2 regions of the Candidatus Merdisoma sp. JLR.KK011 genome follow, and region 2 is predicted to be linked to the other one. Evidence: a T-box and tRNA genes for the amino acid it is inferred to sense, from the RefSeq annotation. Region 2 holds a T-box; the other holds one or more tRNA genes.

Region 1 (3,408 bases), on a different contig from region 2:
ATCAAAATGTCCTGGCCTATCATTGTCTCAATGTCACCTGGCAGATAAGTGAGCATATCGTAATTGATCCGTGTGGCCGCCATTCCCAGGGCCGACGGAATCATCAGCGCCAGTGTAAGAATCAAAATGGGGATGCGAAGCTTTACAACCCCTTTTCCAAATTTAATCATAACGTTCTCCATTCCAGTTCCGCAATGTTCCTCCCACTACACCTTAGGAAATCAATTTCCAGTCACAGAACCATGTGTCTGTAAATTGATTTGTGCACTGTGAGGAACACTGCTGTTTTCCAGTTCCGCAATGTCCTTATTTTTTTCTGTGCTGATTTTTTGTCTTGACGGTATATACCGCCACATACAAGTTCAGCAGCCCTTCCGTCAGGAGCGTAATTCCCAGAAGCACTATGGCCCCGGCAATTCCAGCATTTCCGAAGGGGTCTATGATAATCAGCAGCCCCAGAATGCTGGCAAACGCAGCCGCACCTCCAATCAGCCACCACTGTTTCAGTCCGAAGCGTCTGGCGTCTATGGCTGTCTGGATCTTTAAAAGGCCGTCCGTCATAACGATAATGCCCAAGACCAGATTGAAAAACCGCAGAAAACTGCCGCTGCGAAACATCATCAGACTTCCGATAATCACTGCCAGAATCCCTCCCGCCAGGTCAAACTGAAAAGCCAGCCGGTACAAATCCTCCGACAGATAACCGCATATTTTAAACACTCCGCACACTGCCAGCAAAAAACCAATTCCCTTACAGATAACCTCCGCCGAAATCTCCGGACAAAGAATCAACAAGATGCCAGCCATACAAAAAGCCACAGATGACGCCGCATAACCTCCCTTTGCAATCCGAACAGTTGTCATTTTTTTCACTCCCTTCTCTTTACAATCTCTATTGTAGTCAAAAGCCCTCTCCCTTGAAACGGGCAAACAAAAAGCAGTGTATGAAATCCATACACCGCTTTCCTATTAACCAAAATTCAGACACATGGGCTTATCTGCCTAAAACGCCCATGCTCCCCCAATGCTTTTACTGCTTTTTCCTTCCGGCTCTCTGACGGCCTTTTTCCATGGCCGACGCAATACTTCCTTTCAGCAAAGCTCCCAGGCTTCGAATCATCTGTTCCGGATCCGCCTTCATACCTTCTCCCACCCAGGCCATCACCATTCCTGACAGGCCGCATTTATAAAAATCGATGATCAGCTCACGGTCAGGCTCCGGCACATCCCGGGTGACGCTAAGCCCCTCCGCCAGACGTCTGACAACCTCCTGCGCAATGCTGTTCAGATAACGCTCCAGCTCCTCCCGGCTGACAGAATTGTAAATATGGTAAATCGCCCGTTTGTTGCTAAGGGCAAAACGGGCCGCTTCAATAAAGCCCTCCTCCAAGGACTGCACATCTGCGTTCTTTGCAGCCACGCGCTCCACCTCCCCGTCAATCACAAAGGTCAGCAAGGCGCGGATATCCTCAAAATGATAGTAAAAGGTATTGCGGTTGATTCCGCAGCTGTCTACAATCTCCTTTACCGTTATCTTATCCAGCGGCTTCTCGTTCAGAAGCTCCAGAAACGCCTCGACGATTGCTTTTTTTGTAAATTGAGCCATAGAAAAAACTCCCTTTCCTTCCATTGCTTTTGATTATAGCGGATTTTTTTTCGCTTTTCAAGAAATGCTGCCGGTCAGTTTATGTACCTCTTAGGATTACCGGCACGATGCTTTTTACAAAAAAATAAAGCGGGTGATGGGAATCGAACCCACGTGTCCAGCTTGGAAGGCTGGTGTTCTACCATTGAACTACACCCGCATAATACAAATATGAAACTTTCAATGCCCAGAACCGGAATCGAACCAGTGACACGAGGATTTTCAGTCCTCTGCTCTACCAACTGAGCTATCTGGGCAGATAACATCTGTTGTGCGACACTCTTTCACAACAGATGTTATTTTACACGATTACTAATTATTTGTCAACATTTTTTTGACAGCCTGCCTTCCGGCCGTGTCTTACAACATTTTTAAAAGGAGCCGCTCTATTTTGCAGCCGCTTCAAAACCCGGCAGTTTCTACAGCTTCACACGCCCGGCCAGAATTTCTTTGTAATCCGCATAATTTTTCTCCAAAAGCGCAGGCGTATCCAGTCCAAAGGGGCATTTCTTTTTGCATGCGCCGCAATGCCTGCACTCCTCCACCTTCTTCATCTTCGCCTGCACCTCCGGCGTCAGCTGAAGCTCTGAGGGCGAGCGCCGGATAAGCTGGGACATCCTGGCGCAGGTATTAATCTCAATCCCCACAGGGCAGGGCATACAGTAGCCGCAGGCCCGGCAGAAATCAAGCCCCAGCTCTTCCTTGTCCCTGGCAATCTGCTCCTTGATCTCCTCCGTCATGCCGGGAGGATTCTCTATGTAAGAGAGGAACTCGTCAAGCTCCTTTTCCTTTTGAATTCCCCAGATAGGAAGCACATGATCAAACTGAGCCAAAAATGCATAGGCAGCGGCAGAATTCGTCAACAGCCCGCCGGACAGCCCCTTCATGGCAATAAAGCCCATCTCTGCTTTTTTACACTTCTCCACAAGCTTTAGCTCATGCTCTGTGGCAAGATAACAGAAGGGAAACTGCAGGGTTTCATACAGTCCGCTGTCAATGGCCTCATGGGCTGTCTTAAGACGGTGGTTTGTAATTCCGATATGGCGGATCTTCCCCTGTTCCTTTGCTTCCAGCATAGCCTCATACAGTCCGCTTCCGTCTCCCGGCTTCGGGCAAAAAGGCGGATTGTGGAACTGATACAGATCCACATACTCTGTCTGAAGATTCTTAAGGGACAGCTCCAGATCCTTCCAAAACTCCTCAGCCGTCTGAGCCATGGTTTTCGTTGCAAGATAGATCTGATCCCTTACTCCGGCGAATGCTTCCCCCAGCTTTTCTTCACTGTCCGTATAAAATCTGGCCGTATCAAAGAAGTTCATACCGCCTTTGCGGGCTCTTCTTAAAAGGGACACTGCATCCTCCATACCGATTCTCTGAACCGGCAGCGCTCCGAAACCGTTTTTATGAGCCTCGATTCCTGTTTTTCCAAGTACTACCTTTAACATACTGCCTTCTCCTTGCAAACCATTTTCTTTTTTTCTTTTTCGGCTGCACGCTCTCTTTCTTTACCGCCTTGCGCGTGCGCAGTACCGCTGCCGAGAAAGGAGGCAGGAAAATCTCAATGGCCCCGTCAGACACAAGATAGCAGGCGTTCTCTGTGGTGAAACCGTCCTCCACCGACAGAATCAGCCGCTCCATCAAGACCCCGTCAAACACCTCGCCAATCCAGACAGGAACCGAAACCTTCTGTCCTTCCTCGTTATTATTGACCACAACAAGAACCTGGCTGCCCTTGGCAAACCGGATCATGCCGATAATTCCGT
Region 2 (3,408 bases):
ATTTTTCATTTTTTTCTGCACGGCGCACCAGGATCTGATTCCCTGCAATGGTATCCAGATCGTAGGCGTGCATGGGCTGTCCGTATTCCTCCATCACGTAGTTGGTAATGTCTACGATGTTGTTGATGGGGCGGATTCCGTTTACTGCCAGACGGCGCTGCATCCACTTCGGTGAGGGTGCAAGCTTGATGTTCTTTACGACCCTGGCGCAGTAACGGGGGCAGAGATCCGCATCCTTTACATCGACCCGGATATAGTCGTTTACATCGCCGCCGGAGCCCTTTACCCTTACCTTGGGGGGAATGAAGGGCTTGCGGAAGGTAGCCGCCGCTTCTCTGGCAATGCCGATGACGCTGTAGCAGTCTACCCGGTTGGAGGTAACCTCGTACTCGAAGATCACATCATCAAGGCCAAGGGCTTTGATGGCGCTCTCTCCTACCGTCACATCCTGAGGGAAAATGTAGATGCCGTTCTCCGGGGCCTCCGGGAACAGCTCCCGGGTCTGGCCCAGCTCCTCGATGGAGCACATCATGCCGTTTGACTCTACGCCGCGCAGCTTGCCTTTTTTGATCTTGATGCCCCCCGGCGTCATTTTTCCGTCGTGGCCGCCTGCCACACGGCCGCCGTCCAGAACTACCGGGACTTTCTGGCCTTCCTCTACGTTGGGGGCGCCTGTTACGATCTGAACCGGAGCTTCCCCTCCTATATCCACCTGGCATACCACCAGCTTATCTGCGTCCGGATGGCGCTCTATCTTTAAAATCTGTCCGATGATGATGTGTTCCAGATCCGCATCCAGGGCTCGATAACCCTCCACTTTTGTTCCGGAAAGGGTCATTGCATCGGTGTATTCCTGTGCCGTCACGTCCAGATCCGGCACGTATGCTTTAATCCATGATAATGATGTATCCATACTCATATCTCCTATTTAAAGTTCCGTAATATCCCTCAAAGTACACGGGTATGAAATCAATTTCCAGCCGCACAAAATATGCGTCTGTAAATCGATTTGTGCACTTTGAAGGATATTGCTGTTTAAAGTTCTACAATATCCCAGGGTACTACTGCTTAAAATTGTCCTAAAAACCGTATATCGTTTTCATACAGGAGCCTCATATCGTCAATCTCGTATTTCAGCAGTGCGATACGCTCCAGCCCTACGCCGAAAGCGAAACCTGTGTACTGCTCGGGATCGATGCCGCACATCTCCAGTACGTGTGGATGCACCATGCCGCAGCCCAGGATCTCGATCCAGCCGCTTCCCTTGCAGAACCGGCAGCCTTTGCCGCCGCATTTGAAGCAGCTTACATCTACCTCGGCGCTTGGCTCCGTAAAGGGGAAGTGATGGGGACGGAATTTGGTCTTGGTCTCCGGCCCGAAAAGCTCCTTGGCAAATTCCTCCAAGGTTCCCTTTAGGTCTGCAAAGGTGATATTTTTATCTACCACCAGGCCCTCGATCTGATGGAAGGAGGGGGAATGCGTGGCATCCACCTCATCGGAACGGAACACCCGCCCCGGGGCGATCATGCGGATGGGAAGCTTTCCCTGTTCCATCACCCGGGCCTGGCATGGCGAGGTCTGGGTGCGCAGTACGATTTCCTTGTTGATGTAGAAGGTATCCTGCTCATCCTTGGCCGGATGGCCCTCAGGAATGTTCAATTTTTCAAAGTTGTAGAGATCATACTCAATCTCCGGGCCTTCCACTACCTCGTAGCCCATGCCGATGAAGATACGCTCTACCTCTTCTAAGGCAATGGTGTTGGGGTGCCGATGGCCGGACTGATTCTTTTTGGCCGGGAGGGTTACATCGATAACCTCGGCTTTCAGCTTTTCTTCCCGGACCAAAGCCTCCATTTTTTTCTTGGCCTGCTCCAGGACATGCTCGATTTCCTCACGTGTTTCGTTGACCAGCTGGCCTACCTTCGGCCGATCCTCAGGCGCAACGTCCTTCATGCCTTTCAGAACACTTGTTAATTCCCCTTTTTTTCCGAGAACAGCTACGCGTACATCGTTCAGCATGTTCAAATTTTCCGCTGACTGAATCTGCACCATGGCATGTTCACGGATTTTCTGCAGCTTCTCCTTCATTTTACTCTCCTTTATTTGTCCATAAAAATACGCAGAAATAAAATACGTCCCTAAATAGGGACGAAATCATTTCCGCGGTACCACCCTGATTCCTGCTTTTTGCAGGCGCTCATTCTATACGTAACGTGTACAACCCGTCGCCGCCTACTATCTCCTTCAGCGGCGCTGCTCCGGTGGGAAATTCAATGATTTTCTGAACTTGGGACTGCTCTCAGCCGGTGACATTCCCTCTCTGTCAGAAGAAGAATCATCTACTTTGCACCTTCACTGCATTTGATTTTTTCTGCTGGGATTTATTCTATAACAAGTATGGCAGAATTGTCAAGCATTTAATCAAAAGACAGCTGTTTTCCGATCACGCAGCGTTTTCCGCCCTTTCCACCGCCTTCCGGAAGAGAAGAAACCCTGCGGCAAACATCACGGCCAGAATTGCTACTCCGGCCCGGGAAGTATCGAAAAGCTGTGTGGAGATTCCCATCAGCATTGTACCCATAAAAGCCGCGCCCTTGCCGAAGATGTCAAAGAACCCGAAGTACTCCGTCGCTTTTTCCTTGGGCACAATCTTCGCAAAATAGGAGCGGGACAGAGACTGGATCGCCCCCTGGAACACAGCCACCCACACGGCTAGAAACCAGAACTCCCAGGTCTTATCCAGCTGCAGGGCAAACAGCACGACTCCGAAATATCCGATAATCGACACCTGAATCAGCGTCGTGTTTTTCACGCGCTTGGAAAGGAAGCCAAAAAGAACCGAGCATGGAAACGCAACCACCTGCGTCAGCAGCAGCGCAAGTAAAAGGTTTGTATCGCTGATCCCCACATCCTTGCCGTAGGAGGTTGCCATATCAATAATTGTATACACACCGTCAATATAGAAGAAGAATGCAAGGAGAAAGCACCACACAGAAGGCTTCCTGCGAATCTCCGAAAAGATACCGGCCAGACGCCCGAAGCTGTCCCTCACCGGATGAAGGGTGCGCTCTACATAATGCTTTTGTTCATAACTTTTCAGAAGCGGCAGCGTCACCAGAAGCCACCAGGCCCCATTGACAAGAAAGGCTATGGCCATAGCCGTATTTCCGCTGATACCGATGTTCTCCGAAAAAAGCACAAAGACCAGGCTGAAAATAAAGGGAACACAGCTTCCGATGTATCCCCATGCATAGCCCTGGGCCGAAACTACATCCATCCGTTCATCCGTCGTCACATCTCCCAACATGGCGTCGTAAAAGACAAGACTGGCATTTAAGCCCACCTTCGCCAGCACATAGACCACCAGAAAGACAAGCCAGGTCTTTGGTACGGCAAGTCCGGCACATC

What was found. A T-box is a leader RNA that pairs with one kind of tRNA and senses whether it is charged. The one in region 2 lies ahead of pheS (phenylalanine--tRNA ligase subunit alpha), so its partner is inferred to be a tRNA-Phe.
Region 1: it encodes a tRNA-Phe, which carries the amino acid that the T-box ahead of pheS (phenylalanine--tRNA ligase subunit alpha) is inferred to sense. The anticodon was not compared.

Annotation. Positions count from the first base shown of each region.
Region 1 is NZ_JAYWSZ010000004.1:1,187,201-1,190,608, reverse strand. It holds gene VV089_RS19655 (efflux RND transporter permease subunit) at 1-170, opposite strand, end outside; gene VV089_RS19650 (HdeD family acid-resistance protein) at 307-864, opposite strand; gene VV089_RS19645 (TetR/AcrR family transcriptional regulator) at 1,031-1,606, opposite strand; tRNA gene VV089_RS19640 (tRNA-Gly) at 1,735-1,805, opposite strand; tRNA gene VV089_RS19635 (tRNA-Phe) at 1,830-1,902, opposite strand; gene VV089_RS19630 (aldo/keto reductase) at 2,065-3,090, opposite strand; gene VV089_RS19625 (glycoside hydrolase family 13 protein) at 3,047-3,408, opposite strand, start outside.
Region 2 is NZ_JAYWSZ010000003.1:1,334,629-1,338,036, forward strand. It holds gene pheT (phenylalanine--tRNA ligase subunit beta) at 1-913, opposite strand, end outside; gene pheS (phenylalanine--tRNA ligase subunit alpha) at 1,069-2,088, opposite strand; T-box leader at 2,142-2,365, opposite strand; gene VV089_RS07425 (MFS transporter) at 2,444-3,408, opposite strand, start outside.